4 regions of the Pseudomonas sp. RT6P73 genome follow, and region 3 is predicted to be linked to each of the others. Evidence: predicted binding sites of a transcription regulator. Region 3 holds the regulator's gene; each other region holds the start of a gene.
The links. The regulator sigma-54, encoded in region 3, starts transcription at its own class of promoters, with help from an activator protein. The targets are predictions, from matches to a motif close to ANTGGCATNNANNTTGCTNT.
Positions count from the first base shown of each region.

Region 1: ACYZT6_RS07590 (CmpA/NrtA family ABC transporter substrate-binding protein) is a predicted target of sigma-54. The motif match lies at 2,629-2,648, and genes of this name have one in related genera.
Region 2: ACYZT6_RS06060 (flagellar basal body rod protein FlgF) is a predicted target of sigma-54. The motif match lies at 1,797-1,816, and genes of this name have one in related genera.
Region 4: flgB (flagellar basal body rod protein FlgB) is a predicted target of sigma-54. The motif match lies at 2,554-2,573, and genes of this name have one in related genera.

Region 1 is NZ_JBUBUV010000002.1:1,545,638-1,549,399, reverse strand. It holds gene rlmKL (bifunctional 23S rRNA (guanine(2069)-N(7))-methyltransferase RlmK/23S rRNA (guanine(2445)-N(2))-methyltransferase RlmL) at 1-478, opposite strand, end outside; gene rmf (ribosome modulation factor) at 1,009-1,224, shown strand; gene ACYZT6_RS07595 (quinone-dependent dihydroorotate dehydrogenase) at 1,517-2,536, opposite strand; gene ACYZT6_RS07590 (CmpA/NrtA family ABC transporter substrate-binding protein) at 2,768-3,762, shown strand, end outside.
Region 2 is NZ_JBUBUV010000002.1:1,224,799-1,228,560, reverse strand. It holds gene flgH (flagellar basal body L-ring protein FlgH) at 1-119, opposite strand, end outside; gene flgG (flagellar basal-body rod protein FlgG) at 171-956, opposite strand; gene ACYZT6_RS06060 (flagellar basal body rod protein FlgF) at 1,002-1,742, opposite strand; gene ACYZT6_RS06055 (sigma-54-dependent transcriptional regulator) at 2,128-3,693, opposite strand.
Region 3 is NZ_JBUBUV010000002.1:420,196-423,957, reverse strand. It holds gene lptA (lipopolysaccharide transport periplasmic protein LptA) at 1-360, shown strand, start outside; gene lptB (LPS export ABC transporter ATP-binding protein) at 360-1,085, shown strand; gene ACYZT6_RS02095 (RNA polymerase factor sigma-54) at 1,356-2,849, shown strand; gene hpf (ribosome hibernation-promoting factor, HPF/YfiA family) at 2,924-3,232, shown strand; gene ptsN (PTS IIA-like nitrogen regulatory protein PtsN) at 3,245-3,709, shown strand; gene rapZ (RNase adapter RapZ) at 3,712-3,762, shown strand, end outside.
Region 4 is NZ_JBUBUV010000002.1:4,178,097-4,181,858, forward strand. It holds gene flgE (flagellar hook protein FlgE) at 1-887, opposite strand, end outside; gene flgD (flagellar hook assembly protein FlgD) at 919-1,641, opposite strand; gene flgC (flagellar basal body rod protein FlgC) at 1,657-2,100, opposite strand; gene flgB (flagellar basal body rod protein FlgB) at 2,104-2,511, opposite strand; gene cheR (protein-glutamate O-methyltransferase CheR) at 2,881-3,708, opposite strand; gene ACYZT6_RS19570 (chemotaxis protein CheV) at 3,755-3,762, opposite strand, start outside.

The DNA of each region.
Region 1 (3,762 bases), 1.1 Mb from region 3:
GGCCGGAGAGGTCGAGGGAGAGGATCGCTTCGCCACGGTCCAGACGCAGGTGAATGCGCAGGTCCGGGTTGAGCTTGTCGATGGACGGACGGTCGCCTTGCGGGGTGCGCAGTTTGTCGACGATGGCGTCTTTGACTTTCAGGGCGCCGAAGTGAGTGTTGTCGATGCCCGAACCGTGGCCGCTGAATTCGACGGCCAGGGTGCCGTCGTTGAGCATGTGGTCTTGCCACTCGATGTCGAGCACGCCGTGGTACAGGTCTTCGGCGTCCTTCATCGGGAAACGCTTGAGCACCAGCAACACCCGGTTCGCCAGACGCGACCACAGGCACAGGCGATAAGCGGTTTCCATGGTGGCCATGCCACGCACGGCCGAAGTGTGCTCACGCGCTTCTTCAAGGCCAAGCCCGACGGCTTCCTCGATGAGCAGGCCTTCAAGGCCTTTGGGGCAAGTGAGGAAGATTTCGAATTGATCGGACATTGGAATTTCAAAGCCTTTAGCTAAGTGAACCGGCAACGCATTGCCGGCCCGGTTTTCAATCAGGCGCTTTTCTAAAAGAGCGCCCGCGTGGCACGAAGGTGTGCCGTCCCACCCGTGCTGCTCAGGTTAGAAGAGCTTAGATGCACGGGCAGATAAAAAAGTTAATGCAACAAAATGTCATAAGTCGACCCTTCGTCGAATAGTCCTCCTGCTCAACAGGAGCCATTCTCACTAAAGGATTAACCCCATCATCCTGCGGGGGGCCGATCATACAGGGCTTTGGCCAATAAACATGGGACAAACATCGCGTTACTTATGGCCTTAGCATCTTTCTGGTTACGTTCTTATGACAAAACGATCATTCCCTCGATGTGACGCATTGGTTAGAACTCAACACAGGTTGACGTCGCAACGGCGTCAACACCTTGGCTCGCGACGCCGGCAGCGAGCCCCAACGGCAGAAGTTTTTCTGCCAGACCTCAATTGAGGTCGACGCGATAAATACAGTCAACAAGTGAGGGCAACACCCTATGAGAAGACTTAAGCGTGATCCGTTGGAAAGAGCATTTTTGCGCGGATATCAATATGGCGTTGGTGGCAAATCCCGTGAGCTTTGCCCATTTACTCTACCGTCGGTACGTCAAGCCTGGATTAACGGCTGGCGAGAAGGACGCGGCGACAACTGGGACGGTATGACCGGCACTGCGGGAATCCATAGACTCAACGAACTTCACGCCGTCGGCTAACACAGGGCACAACACTCCGACACGACAATCTGATTACGAAACGACTTACCACGCACGCCCCATCCGGGCGGCGGGCTCCGGCCCAGGGGCTCCTTCGAGGAGCCCTTTTTTATGCCTGCTTTTTGCCGAAACGCAATTCCCTTGTAGCAGCTGCCGAGCCTGCGAGGCTGCGTTCGGCTGCGAAGCAGTCGTAAAATCAAGCACCGCGGTCTTGCTCATACACCGTGCATGCAGGGTTTACGACTGCTTCGCAGCCGAACGCAGCCTCGCGGTGCTCGGCAGCTGCTACAAGTCAGCGTAGGGCGGCGATAGCGTCGACGGACTCGCGAATCAACGCCGGGCCTTTGTAGATGAAGCCGGAGTAGAGCTGCACCAGGCTCGCACCCGCGGCGATTTTCTCGGCCGCGTGCTTGCCTTCGGTGATGCCGCCCACAGCGATGATTGGCAACCGACCGGCCAGTTCGGCGGCCAATACCTTCACGGTGTGGGTGCTCTTGTCGCGAACCGGAGCGCCGGACAGACCGCCCGCCTCGTCACCGTGCTCCATGCCTTCAACGCCCACACGGCTCAGGGTGGTGTTGGTGGCAATCACCGCGTCCATCCCGGTTTCGATCAACGCCTGCGCGACCTGCGCGGTTTCTTCGTCGGTCATGTCCGGCGCGATCTTGATCGCCAGCGGGACATGTTTGCCGTGGCGCAACGCCAGTTCTGCGCGACGGGTCGCCAGATCGGCGAGCAATTGCTTGAGCGAATCGCCGAATTGCAGGCTGCGCAGCCCCGGGGTGTTCGGCGAGCTGACGTTGACCGTCACGTAGCTGGCGTGGGCGTAGACCTTGTCCAGGCAGATCAGGTAGTCGTCGACCGCGCGCTCAACCGGTGTATCAAAGTTCTTGCCGATGTTGATGCCCAGCACGCCTTTGTACTTGGCCGCCGCCACGCGGGCCAGCAGGTGATCGACGCCGAGGTTGTTGAAACCCATGCGGTTGATGATCGCTTCGGCATCCGGCAGACGGAAAATCCGTGGTTTCGGATTGCCCGGCTGCGGACGCGGGGTGATGGTGCCGATTTCGACAAAGCCGAAACCCAGCTGGGCGAAACCGTCGATGGCCGCGCCGTTCTTGTCCAGACCGGCCGCCAAACCTACCGGGTTCGGAAACTCCAGCCCCATGACGTTCACCGGCATTTTCGCCGGTGCCTTGCACAGCAAGCCGTTGAGGCCCAAACGCCCGCCCGCGCCGATCAGGTCCAGGGACAGATCGTGGGAGGTTTCCGGGGAAAGTTTGAACAACAGCTGACGGGCCAGGGTGTACATGGGTGGTTTTGACTCGAATGGCGGCGAAATGAGGCGGCGATTATAGCCGGGCATCGCGGTCGCAAGCGAGGTGCGCAACAAAATCGGCGGGCGATGGCATATGCCTTGCACCAGCAAAGGCATCAGCACTCATGCCAACGACGGGATGAGTCGAAAGACAAAGGCGTCGTCACTTGGCCTTGCCCTGGCAAGCAGCCCGGTACGGCGCTTTTTTTTGGAAGGTGTTTAGCCATGAATGAAACCACAGCGGGCCCGTTGGCCTGGGTCAATGGCAGCGATGCCCCGGAAAAGACCGAAATCAATCTTGGCTTCATGGCCCTGAGTGACTGCGCCTCGGTGGTGGTCGCGGCCACGCAGGGTTTTGCGCAGCCTTACGGCCTGACCCTGAACCTCAAGCGCCAGTCGTCCTGGGCCAACCTGCGGGACAAACTGGTCAGCGGCGAACTCGACGCCGCCCACAGCCTGTACGGTCTGATTTACGCCGTGCACCTGGGCATCGGCGGCGTGGCGCCGACCGACATGGCGGTGCTCATGGGCCTGAACCAGAACGGCCAGAGCATCAATCTTTCTCACGGCTTGCAAGCGTTGGGGGTGACCAGTCCTGAAGCACTGGACCGGCACGTGCACCAAAGTCGCCCAAAACTGACCTTCGCCCAGACATTTCCCACCGGCACCCACGCCATGTGGCTGTATTACTGGCTGGCGAGCCAGGGCATCCATCCGTTGCAGGACGTCGACAGTGTGGTGGTGCCACCGCCGCAAATGGTCGCGCACCTGCAAGCCGGGCGCATCGATGGCTTCTGCGTTGGCGAGCCGTGGTCCGCCAGCGCGGTGAAGCAGAATCTGGGCTTCACGATGGCGACAAGCCAGACCATCTGGCCCGATCACCCGGAAAAAGTCCTCGGTTGCACCCGCACCTTTGTCGAGCAATACCCCAACACCGCCCGGGCGCTGGTGATGGCGATCCTCGAAGCCAGTCGCTTCATCGAGGAAAACAGCGAAAACCGTCGCAGCACCGCGAAGCTGTTGAGCGCCCCCGAATACCTCGATGCGCCGCTCGATTGCATCGAACCGCGCTTGCTCGGCGACTACGCCGACGGCCTCGGCAATCGCTGGCAGGACCCGCACGCACTGCGCTTCCATGCGGACGGTGAGGTCAACCTGCCGTACTTGTCCGACGGCATGTGGTTCATGACCCAGTTCCGCCGCTGGGGTTTGTTGCGCGA
Region 2 (3,762 bases), 800 kb from region 3:
AACGGCGTACGCGGCAACACCGGGGCGTAGTAAGGGTCATTGGGCTTGGGCGGCGGAGCGACGCAGCCCGCGAGCACGACGACCCCACTCAGTGCCAGAACAGATACAAAGCGATTCATGACCCTACCTCACGGTGTTGCAGGCGACCTCATGGTCGCCTCATAGACTGATTACAGATTCTGCGTTACGAACGAGAGCATCTGGTCGGCGGTGGAGATCACCTTGGAGTTCATCTCGTAGGCACGCTGAGTGGTGATCATGTTGACCATCTCTTCAACGGTGCTGACGTTGGACGTTTCCAGGGTGTTCTGCAGCGTGGTACCGAAACCGTTCAGGCCCGGCGTACCGACTTGCGGCGCGCCGCTGGCTGCGGTTTCCAGGAACAGGTTGTTACCCACGGCTTGCAGACCGGCCGGGTTGATGAAGTCGGCGGTCTGCAGGTTGCCGATCACCTGGTTGGCCGGGTTACCCGGAACGGTGATGGACACAGTGCCGTCGCGACCGACCGTGAAGGTCTGCGCGTCGTTGGGAATGACGATGGCCGGTTCCAGGGCGAAGCCGCTGGCGTTGACGATCTGACCGTTGGAGTCAAGATGGAACGTGCCGTCACGGGTGTAGGACGTGGTTCCGTCCGGTTGCAGAATCTGGAAGAAACCGCGACCGTCGACGGCCAGGTCGAGTGGCTGTTCGGTGGTTTGCAGGCTGCCGGCAGTGAAGTTTTTCTGGGTGCCGACGATGCGCACACCGGTACCCACTTGCAGACCCGACGGCAGTTCGCTGTCCTGGGTCGACTGGGCGCCTGGCTGGCGTTTGATCTGATAGAGCAAGTCCTGGAACTCGGCGCGGTCACGTTTGAAACCCGTGGTCGACACGTTGGCCAGGTTGTTGGAAATGGTCGTCAGGTTAGTGTCCTGGGCGGACAGACCTGTTTTGGCAACCCATAGAGCCGGAAGCATTCGATTCTCCTCGTGCGCCTGTTTTACGGCGCGACGTTCTGATAATTAGCTGATCTGCAAGACCCGAGCCATGGCCTGGTCATCGTCTTTGGCGGTGTTCATCATCTTGATGTGCAGCTCGAACTGCTTCGACAAGGCCAGCACCGAGGTCATCTCTTCCACGGCGTTGACGTTGCTCGACTCAAGGAACCCGGACACCAGTTTGACGCCCGCATCGGCTTGCGCCGGCTTGCCGTCCTTGGTGTGGATCGAACCGTCCAGGCCTTTGGTCATGTTCTTCAGGTCAGGGTTGACCAGTTTGATGCGGTCGACTTCAGCCATTACGCGCGGGCCTTCGCCCATCGCACGGATGCTGATGGTGCCGTCTTCGCCCACTTCGATTTGCTGCTCGGGCGGCACGGCGATCGGCCCGCCATTGCCCATCACCGGCATACCGTTGCCGGCCCGCAGCACGCCCAGGGCGTCCACGTTCAGGCTGCCGGTGCGCACGTAGCTTTCAGCGCCATCGGGGGTCTGCACGGCGATCCAGCCATTGCCTTGCACTGCGACGTCGAGGTCGCGACCGGTTTCAACCAGCGAACCTGGAGAGAAGTCGGTGGCCGGACGCTCGGTCATGGCAAATGCACGCGCCGGAAAGCTGTCACCAAACACCGGCATCGAACGGGCCTGTTCCAGGTCCTTCTGAAAACCGTTGGTGGAGATGTTTGCCAGGTTGTTGGCATGAGCCTTCTGCGCCAGTGCATTCTGGCTGGCGCCGGTCATTGCCACATAAAGGTACTTATCCACACTCTTTCCTCTGCATGCCGGACGTTTGCCGCCCACCGCTGTACTGCTGAGCGATAAGCAATTTGCAGACCAACTTTCTTTTGACGGCGCGAGGCCCGGCAAACAAAGGACTTGAGGGGTTTTACGGGGATTGGGGAAATGTATCGGAGACGAAAAACCGGCGGTGTTATGCCGCTAACGGCAAGTGTCGACCTCTTGGGCTCAACGAAACCCTTGTAGCAGCTGTCGAGCACCGCGAGGCAGCGTTCGGCGGCGAAGTCGTCGTAAAACCATCCAGTGCGGTGTATCAGGAAAACCTTGCATGCCGGGTTTGCGACGGCTTCGCCGCCGAACGCTGCCTCGCGGTGCTCGACAGCTGCTACAGGGATCTATGCGTTACAGGGATCTAGGTGTTGCCGGGGTCTTTACCGACTTCGTACTCACGCAATTTATTGGCAATGGTCGTATGGGAAACCCCCAGGCGCTTGCCCAGCTGCCGACTGCTCGGATGCTCGGAATACAGCCGCTCCAGCACCGCTTTCTCAAAGCGCCCGACGATCGCATCCAGACCACCCTCGAGGGAGAAATCGCCAAGCGGCTGACGCACGCCGTAATCCGGCAAGCGAATGTGCTCGGCCTTCACGGTCCCGCCCTCGCACAGGGAAACCGCCTGGAACAACACGTTCTCCAACTGCCGGACATTGCCCGGCCAGTGGTAATGACTCAGCCGCTCCATCGCCGCCGGCGCCAGCTTCGGCAGCGGGCAACCGATCTGCCGACTGGCCTGATCGAGGAAGTGTTCTACCAATGGCGTCAAACCGTCGAGGCATTCACGCAGGGGTGGGATGTGCAGCGACAGCACGTTCAAGCGGTGATACAAATCCTGGCGAAACTCACCGCGCGCGCACAATTCGGACAAGTCCACTTGCGTCGCGCAGATCACCCGCACATCCAGATAAACCTCTTCATCACTGCCTACACGGCGGAAGCAACCGTCCTGTAGGAAGCGCAGCAATTTCACCTGCAAGCGCGGGCTCATTTCCCCGACGCCATCGAGAAACAGCGTACCGCCCGCCGTCAGTTCCAGCAGCCCGAGCTTGCCTTCGGCCCGCGCGCCCTCGAAGGCTCCGGGGCCGTAGCCGAACAACTCGGTCTCGGCCATCGATTCCGGCAAACCGGCGCAGTTGAGTGCCATCAACGGTGATTGACCGCGAGGGCTCGCCAAGTGACAGGCACGCGCCAACAACTCTTTACCGGTGCCGGTTTCGCCTTCTATCAAGAGCGGCGCATCCAGCGGCGCCATGCGTCGGGCTTCGCGCACTACAGCCGCCATGACCTTGGAGCTTTGGAAGATGCTGTCGAACCCGCGCAGTTCCTGCTTGCGCACGTTATAAATGCGCTCGCCCACCCGATCAGCACGGTGCAACGTCAACACCGCGCCCGCCATGGCTTCGCTGTCGTCATGCTCTGATTGCAGCGGCGCGATGTCGGCGAGAAACACGTCGCCCTTGACCTTGACCCGCAAACCATTGATCCGCGACTTGTTGGCGCGCACCAGTTCCGGCAAGTCGAAATCCTCGGCATACCGCGACAACGGAATCCCCGGCACCTCATCCACCCGCACGCCCAACAACTGCGCTGCCGCACGGTTGGCCGCGACGATGGAGCCGCCCATGTCGATCGACAGCACCGGAAACTCCAATGCGCCGAGCAAAGCATTGAGCTCCATGTGCCGACGCTCGCTGGGCATCAGCCCTACACGCTTGACGCCAAACACCCCGGCAATCGACTCGAATTTCGGACGCAATGCCTGGAACTGAATGTTGATCAGGTTCGGGCAATGCAGGTAGATCGCGTTGCCATGCTCACCGCCGACCTCGCCGCGAGCAACGTTGATCCCGTACTCGACCAGCAAGTTGAGAATGTCGCGCAGAATGCCGATGCGGTTCTGGCAGTGGACTTTGATACGCATATAAAAGGCCTGAAAAGCGGTGAATGGGTTTAATGCCTGAGATACCCCCTGTGGGAGCGAGCCTGCTCG
Region 3 (3,762 bases):
GTTACCGGCAATACCGTGACCATCACCCGCACCGCGGCTGGTGACATCGACGTGGTGACTTCGGTGGGCAACCTCGCCTACTTCGAGCAACTGCAAACTGCCGGTGACACCAAGCCTGTTCAGGGTTGGGGTGTGACTATCCAGTACCACGCCTCGCAAAATCGCGTTGTGCTGATCGATAAGGCAAAAGTTGTCGACAAGGACAACAACGTCACCCAAGGCGAAAAAATCGTCTACGACACCGCGAAAAAGCTTGCGAGCGCCGGGCGTGCGACGGGTAGTAAGGTCACCGAGTCGCGTCCGCGAATCGACATGGTGATCCAGCCCAAGCCGAAAACCGACGAGAAAAAGGCCCAGTAATGGCAACTCTGAAAGCTCAGCATCTGGCCAAGAGCTACAAGAGCCGTCAGGTCGTGCGTGACGTCAGCCTGTCCATCGACAGCGGTCAAATCGTCGGCCTGCTGGGTCCTAACGGCGCCGGCAAGACCACCTGCTTCTACATGATCGTTGGCCTGGTGCAGGCCGATCAGGGTCGCGTATTGATCGACGACCTGGACGTCAGCCACCAGCCGATGCACGGTCGTGCAAAGGCCGGTATCGGCTATCTTCCGCAAGAAGCGTCGATCTTCCGCAAACTGTCGGTGGCGGACAACATCATGGCCATCCTCGAGACCCGTAAGGAACTCGACAAAGCCGATCGTCGCAAGGAGCTGGAAAGCCTGCTGCAGGAATTCCACATCAGCCACATCCGCGACAACCTCGGCATGAGCCTGTCCGGTGGTGAACGCCGCCGCGTGGAAATCGCCCGGGCACTGGCCACCAACCCGAAATTCATCCTGCTCGACGAACCTTTCGCCGGCGTGGACCCGATTTCGGTGGGCGACATCAAACAGATCATCTACCACCTCAAGGCCAAAGGCATTGGCGTGCTGATCACTGACCACAACGTCCGTGAAACCCTGGACATCTGCGAAACCGCCTACATCGTCAACGATGGCCAGCTGATCGCCGAAGGTGACTCCGCCACCATCCTGGCCAACGAACTGGTCAAGGAAGTGTATCTGGGCCATGAGTTCCGCCTGTAAGCGCTGACGTGTCTGGCTGTGTCCGGGCGCTTGTCTCGATAAAAAATCAATACTTTTTTATTGTTACAGCGCTCTAGGCAAACGCCGGCCTCAAAGATGTTCAGCTATCGGCAAGGGCAGCTCGTCAACAAGACTTTAAAAGTTTTTATTGTTACAGCGCTCTAGGCAAACGCTGCAGTTTCGGGCATATAATTTGCTTATGTTTGGCGCTTCGGCGCCCTGTAGTGGATGGCGCATGTGCGCCGGCGAATAAGGTGTTAAGCCCCTGCCATGAAACCATCGCTAGTCTTGAGAATGGGCCAGCAGCTGACGATGACACCGCAGCTGCAACAGGCCATCCGCCTGCTCCAATTGTCGACCCTGGACCTGCAACAGGAAATCCAGGAGGCCCTGGAGTCCAATCCGATGCTCGAACGCCAGGAAGAAGGCGACGACTTCGATAACGCCGACCCTTTGGCCGACAAAGCCGAACAACTCCCCAACGCCGATGTTTCGGAACCCTCCTACCAGGAAACCGCCCCGACGGTGGATAACCTCGAGGAAGGTGACTGGAACGAGCGCATTCCCAACGAGCTGCCCGTCGATACCGCGTGGGAAGACGTCTACCAGACCAGCGCCAGCAGCCTGCCGAGCAACGATGACGACGAGTGGGATTTCACCACCCGCACATCAGCCGGTGAAAGCCTGCAAAGCCATTTGTTGTGGCAACTGAACCTGGCACCGATGTCCGACACCGATCGCCTGATCGCCGTGACCCTGATCGATTGCATCAACAATCAGGGCTACCTGGACGAAACCCTCGAAGAAATTCTCGAGGCCTTCGATCCGGAGCTGGACATCGAGCTGGACGAGATCGAAGCCGTCCTGCACCGCATCCAGCAATTCGAACCGGCCGGCATTGGCGCCCGCAACCTGGGCGAATGCCTGCTGCTGCAACTGCGCCAACTGCCTGCCAAGACGCCTTGGCTGGCCGAAGCCAAGCGTCTGGTCACTGATTACATCGACCTGCTAGGCAGCCGCGACTACAGCCAGCTGATGCGCCGCATGAAGCTCAAGGAAGATGAACTGCGCCAGGTGATCGAGCTGGTGCAGAGCCTCAACCCTCGTCCGGGCTCGCAGATCGAGTCCAGTGAAGCCGAGTACGTTGTTCCTGACGTGATCGTGCGCAAGGACAATGAGCGCTGGCTGGTCGAGCTGAACCAGGAATCGGTGCCACGGCTGCGGGTCAACGCCCAGTACGCCGGCTTTGTGCGCCGCGCCGACACCAGCGCCGACAACACTTTCATGCGCAATCAGTTGCAAGAGGCTCGCTGGTTCATCAAGAGCCTGCAAAGCCGCAACGAAACCCTGATGAAAGTGGCCACCCAGATTGTCGAGCATCAGCGCGGCTTCCTGGAGTACGGCGACGAAGCGATGAAACCACTGGTGCTGCATGACATCGCCGAAGCGGTGGGGATGCACGAATCGACGATTTCACGGGTGACCACGCAGAAATTCATGCATACCCCTCGGGGCATATATGAACTGAAATACTTTTTCTCCAGCCACGTCAGCACCTCCGAAGGCGGTGAATGCTCGTCCACAGCGATCCGCGCGATCATCAAAAAACTGGTTGCCGCGGAAAATCAGAAAAAGCCGTTGAGTGACAGCAAGATCGCTGGTTTACTGGAGGCACAAGGCATTCAGGTGGCTCGCCGCACCGTCGCCAAGTACCGCGAATCCCTCGGGATCGCGCCTTCGAGCGAACGCAAGCGGTTGATGTAGAGCCACGCCACAGCGTTCCAGTGGCAGGCATTTCTGCCTGCCGCTTTATGCACTGGCAACGAAGGAGAAGCTGTATGCAAGTCAACATCAGTGGACACCAACTGGAAGTGACCGAACCTCTTCGCACCTACATCGGCGAAAAACTCGAACGATTGGAGAGGCATTTCGACAAGATCACCAACGTGCAGGTCACGATGACGGTCGAAAAGCTCAAGCAGAAAATCGAAGCCACGCTGCATATTCCCGGGAATGAAGTGGTCGCCAACGCGGAACATACCGATATGTACGCGGCGATCGACGCACTCACCGACAAGCTCGATAAACAACTCAAAAAGCATAAGGAAAAGACCCAAAGCCTCCTCCAGGGCGCGACCGGTCGTTAACACTCCCAACCCATGATCCGACTTGAAAGCATCCTGACCCCCGGCCGTTCCCTCGTGAACGTGCCGGGCGGCAGCAAAAAGAAAGCCCTCGAGCAAATTGCCAACCTTATCCATAAAGAAGTACCGGATCTGGAGATGCAAGATGTCTTTGAGGCTCTGATCGCCCGTGAAAAACTTGGCTCGACTGGTTTTGGAAACGGCATCGCCATCCCCCACTGTCGTCTCAAGGGTTGCACCTCACCCATCAGTGCCTTGATGCACCTCGATGCACCCATCGATTTCGACGCCATCGACGGCGCCCCGGTTGACCTGCTGTTCGTTCTGCTGGTCCCGGAAGCCGCCACCGATGCGCACCTGGAGCTACTGCGCCAGATCGCCAGCATGCTCGATCGCAAGGAAGTGCGCGAAAAACTGCGCAGCGCCTCGAGCAATGAAGCCTTGTATCAGGTTGTTCTGAGCGAGCAAAACGGTCACTAATCATGCGCTTGATCATTGTCAGCGGCCGTTCCGGCTCAGGTAAAAGTACCGCA
Region 4 (3,762 bases), 3.8 Mb from region 3:
GCAATACCGCCCGCGGCTGCGTCCGAGCCGTTCAGGGCCCATGTCGGCGGGTTGGCGTTTGGATTAACCAACACGCCTGGCTTCCAGCCTGTCATGGTCAGGGTGTTGCCGACTTTAGTCCAGCCTGCACCGGCCGTCAGCGTCTTGATGCTGCCATCAGGGTTGAAGGTGATGTCGGCGGTGATCGGCACTTGAGGGGTGGCGGTCGGGTCGGTTGGGCTACGGCCGTCCATGTAGGTGTAAACAGTCCAGGAGTTGGACGCCACATTTTTTACGTAGTACTGGTCCATCCTGTGCTCGTTACCTTGGGTGTCGTACACAGGGGTGGAAATGGTTTTGTTGTAGCTATTGAGGTCTTTGACGTTGAACGGCGTCACTGTCGGCAGTGGGTCCGACGAGTTCAGGTTCATCGTCTGATCGATACGGGTCGTGGCATGTGGCGCCAGGCTCGAGGTGTCGATTTTCAGGTCAGTCAGCACACCGTTGATGATCTTGCCGTTGGCATCGACGCCATAACCCTGCAAGCGGTTGCCGTTGTTGTCGACGACGTAGTTTTCAGCGTTAGTCTTGAACGCACCGGCACGGGTGTAGCTCAGGGAACCGTTGTCGCTGAGAATGAAGAAACCGTTGCCCTGGATACCCATGTCCAGCACGTTGCCGGTGTTGTTAACGTCGCCCTGGCCGAACTGCTGGGAAACGTTGGCCAGGCGCACGCCGTTGCCGATGGTCTTGCTGCCGGTACCCAGGCGAGTGGCCGAGTACACGTCTTCGAATTCTGCACGGGACGATTTGAAACCGGTGGTCGCGACGTTGGCGATGTTGTTGCCGGTCACGTCCAGTTGTTTGTTGGCTGCATAGAGACCGCTAAGGCCGATATTGAAAGACATATTCCACTCCTTTGTGCCGTGTTAGTCGGCTCTATATACCAATGGTTTGTACTTTGGACAGGGCAACGCTGCCCAGGCCTGCCAGGTTCAGCATCAACTCACCGCCGGTCTGGCTGATGGTCACGCTGTTGACGGTGGCCGGCAGGTAAGTAACCAGCGAGGTCGCCTTGCTGTCGTAGGTCGCGGTGGCGGCGAATTTGTACGTGCCTGCCTTGGCCACTTCGCCCGCATCGTTCTTGCCGTCCCAGATGAAACTGGCGCTGCCGGCTTTCTGGCTGCCCAGATTGAGGGTGCGCACAACTTTGCCATCGGCGTCGGTGATCTTGACCATGACCGGATCCACCGATGCCGGTACCACGGCCGTGCCGTTGAAACTCTTGGAGGTATCGACAACCGCCGTGTCGGTCTGCGCGACCACCGAGCGGCCCACCAGCGAAGACGCTTGCAGCGCTTGCGAGGAGTTGTAGTTGCCGGCAATGCCGCTGACCGTCGTGTTCAGCGTGGTGATGCCTTCCAGGCTACTGAACTGTGCCAGTTGAGCCACGAATTCACCGTTGTCCTGCGGCTCAAGCGGGTTCTGGTTTTTCAGCTGGGTGACCAGCAATTGCAGGAACGCATCCTTGCCCAACGCCTTCTTGCCAGTGGCGCTGTTAGTCGCTGCCGTCAGGCCGTCAGCGCTGGTGTTTTTTTTGACCGAAGAATTGGCCAAGACGTCCTTGATGCTCACGCCGCTGGTGGTATCGGTAACACTCATCTGAGTCGCCCCTTATCACTGACCGAGGGTCAGGACCTTCTGCATCATGGTTTTGGCGGTGTTCATCATTTCGGCGTTGGTCTGGAATGAACGACTGGCGGAAATCATGTCGGCCATTTCTTCGACGACGTTGACGTTCGGGTAGTAGACGTAGCCCTTGGCATCGGCGGCCGGATGGTTCGGCTCGTAACGCGCGTCAAGGTTGCTCTGGTCTTCGACCACGCCCAGCACTTGCACGCCTTGACCGGCGGCGTCCTGGTTCTGGAACAGCGAATCGCTGCCGCCGCTCTGACCGCCCTGGAACATGGTGGCGAACACCGGGTGACGGGCGCGATAGGTCTGGTCGATGCTCGACGAGACGGTTTCGGCGTTGGCGATGTTCGAGGCCACGGTGTTCAAGCGCGTGGTCTGGGCACTCATGCCGCTACCGGCAATGTTGAAAACACTGGATAGAGACATGAATTACTCTCCGCGCAGGGCTGAGACCAGCCCTTTGAATTTGCTGTTGAGCAGGGTGAAGCTGGCCTGGAAGCCGACGGCGTTTTCCGCGTAGTTCGACTGTTCCAGTTGGGCGTCCACGGTGTTCTGGTCGATCGACGGCTGCATCGGCGTGCGATACATCAGCGACTCGTCGCCATTGCCCAGGCCTTCGGCTTCGATATGACGGTTGTTGGTCATGTTCAAGGCAAAAGTGCCGCCCTTGGATTTCTCGTTCTGTGCGGCAAGCACTTTGGAGAATTCCAGGTCCCGAGCCTTGTAGTTCGGGGTGTCGGCGTTGGCGATGTTGTTGGCCAGGACTTCGGCACGCTGCGCGCGGAAGCCCAGGGCTTGTTCGTGGATACCGAGCGCTTTATCGAAGCTGATGCTCATGTCGGGAAACCTTCGGGTGACCTGATTTTTCGTAACTGAGACATAGCAAGCGGCGTGCCAATTCAAAAAAGCCCGTAAACCGGGGCTTTGCCGGCTGCGGCAAGGCGGCAATGCCAGAAAAGCGGCAACCGATTTCCGCCGCCTGCCGCTTTTCTGCCGCTTATCACCAATCGTCAGAACAACAACTGCCCCTGTGGGAGCGGGCTTGCCCGCGATGGCGGTGTCACAGGTTGCCTTGATGTCGACTGATACGACGCTATCGCGGGCAAGCCCGCTCCCACAGGGGGTGTGGTGATTTTTAGAGATAATTACAGGCACAAAAAAAACGGGAGCCGATGAGGGCTCCCGTTTTTTGATGACGCCAACGGATCACTTCGCCTGGTAAATGATCCCCGGACTGCACTGGACCATCTGGTAATGATCCGGCAAACCGTTCAGCGCTTCGGAGGCGCCGAGGAACAGATAACCGCCCGGCTTCAGCGTGCTGTGAATGCGCAACAGGATGTCTTTCTTCACCTCGGCGGAGAAGTAGATCAGCACGTTGCGGCAGAACACGATGTCGAACTTGCCCAGGGCCGCGTAGCTGTCCAGCAGGTTGAATGAGCGAAACTCCACGCGGCTCTTGATCGGCGCCTTGATGGCCCAGCGTCCCGGCCCTTTCGGGTCGAAGTAACGCTGAAGGCGCTCGGGCGACAGACCACGGCCGATGGCCAGGCTGTCGTACTCGCCGGTCTTGCAGTTGGTCAGCATGGTGCCGGACAAGTCGGTGGCCACAATCTGCGCCCCCATCTTCAGCTGGCCCATGTTGACGCGCTCGAACTCATCGATGGACATCGACAACGAATACGGTTCCTGACCCGACGAGCACGCCGCCGACCAGATCCGCAAGCGCTGGCCCGGGGCCGCCTTGATTGCTTCGGGCAGCACCTTGTTCTTCAAGACTTCAAACGGATAGGTGTCACGAAACCACAGAGTTTCGTTGGTGGTCATGGCATCCACCACCATCTCGCGCAAACCGCTGCGCGGCTGGGTCTGGATGCGCTGAACCAGCTCCCCCAGAGACTTGATGCCTTGCTGCTCCATCAGTTTGTTGAGACGGCTCGAGACCAGATACTGCTTGTTTTCACCGAGCAAAATGCCACAGGCTTTTTCCAGGAATACCCGGAACTGTTCGAAATCCAAATTACCCGTAGACAAAGATGCCGCCTCTTAAATCGTGTTAACCACCAGGGGCAGAAGGCCCCTAGCTGA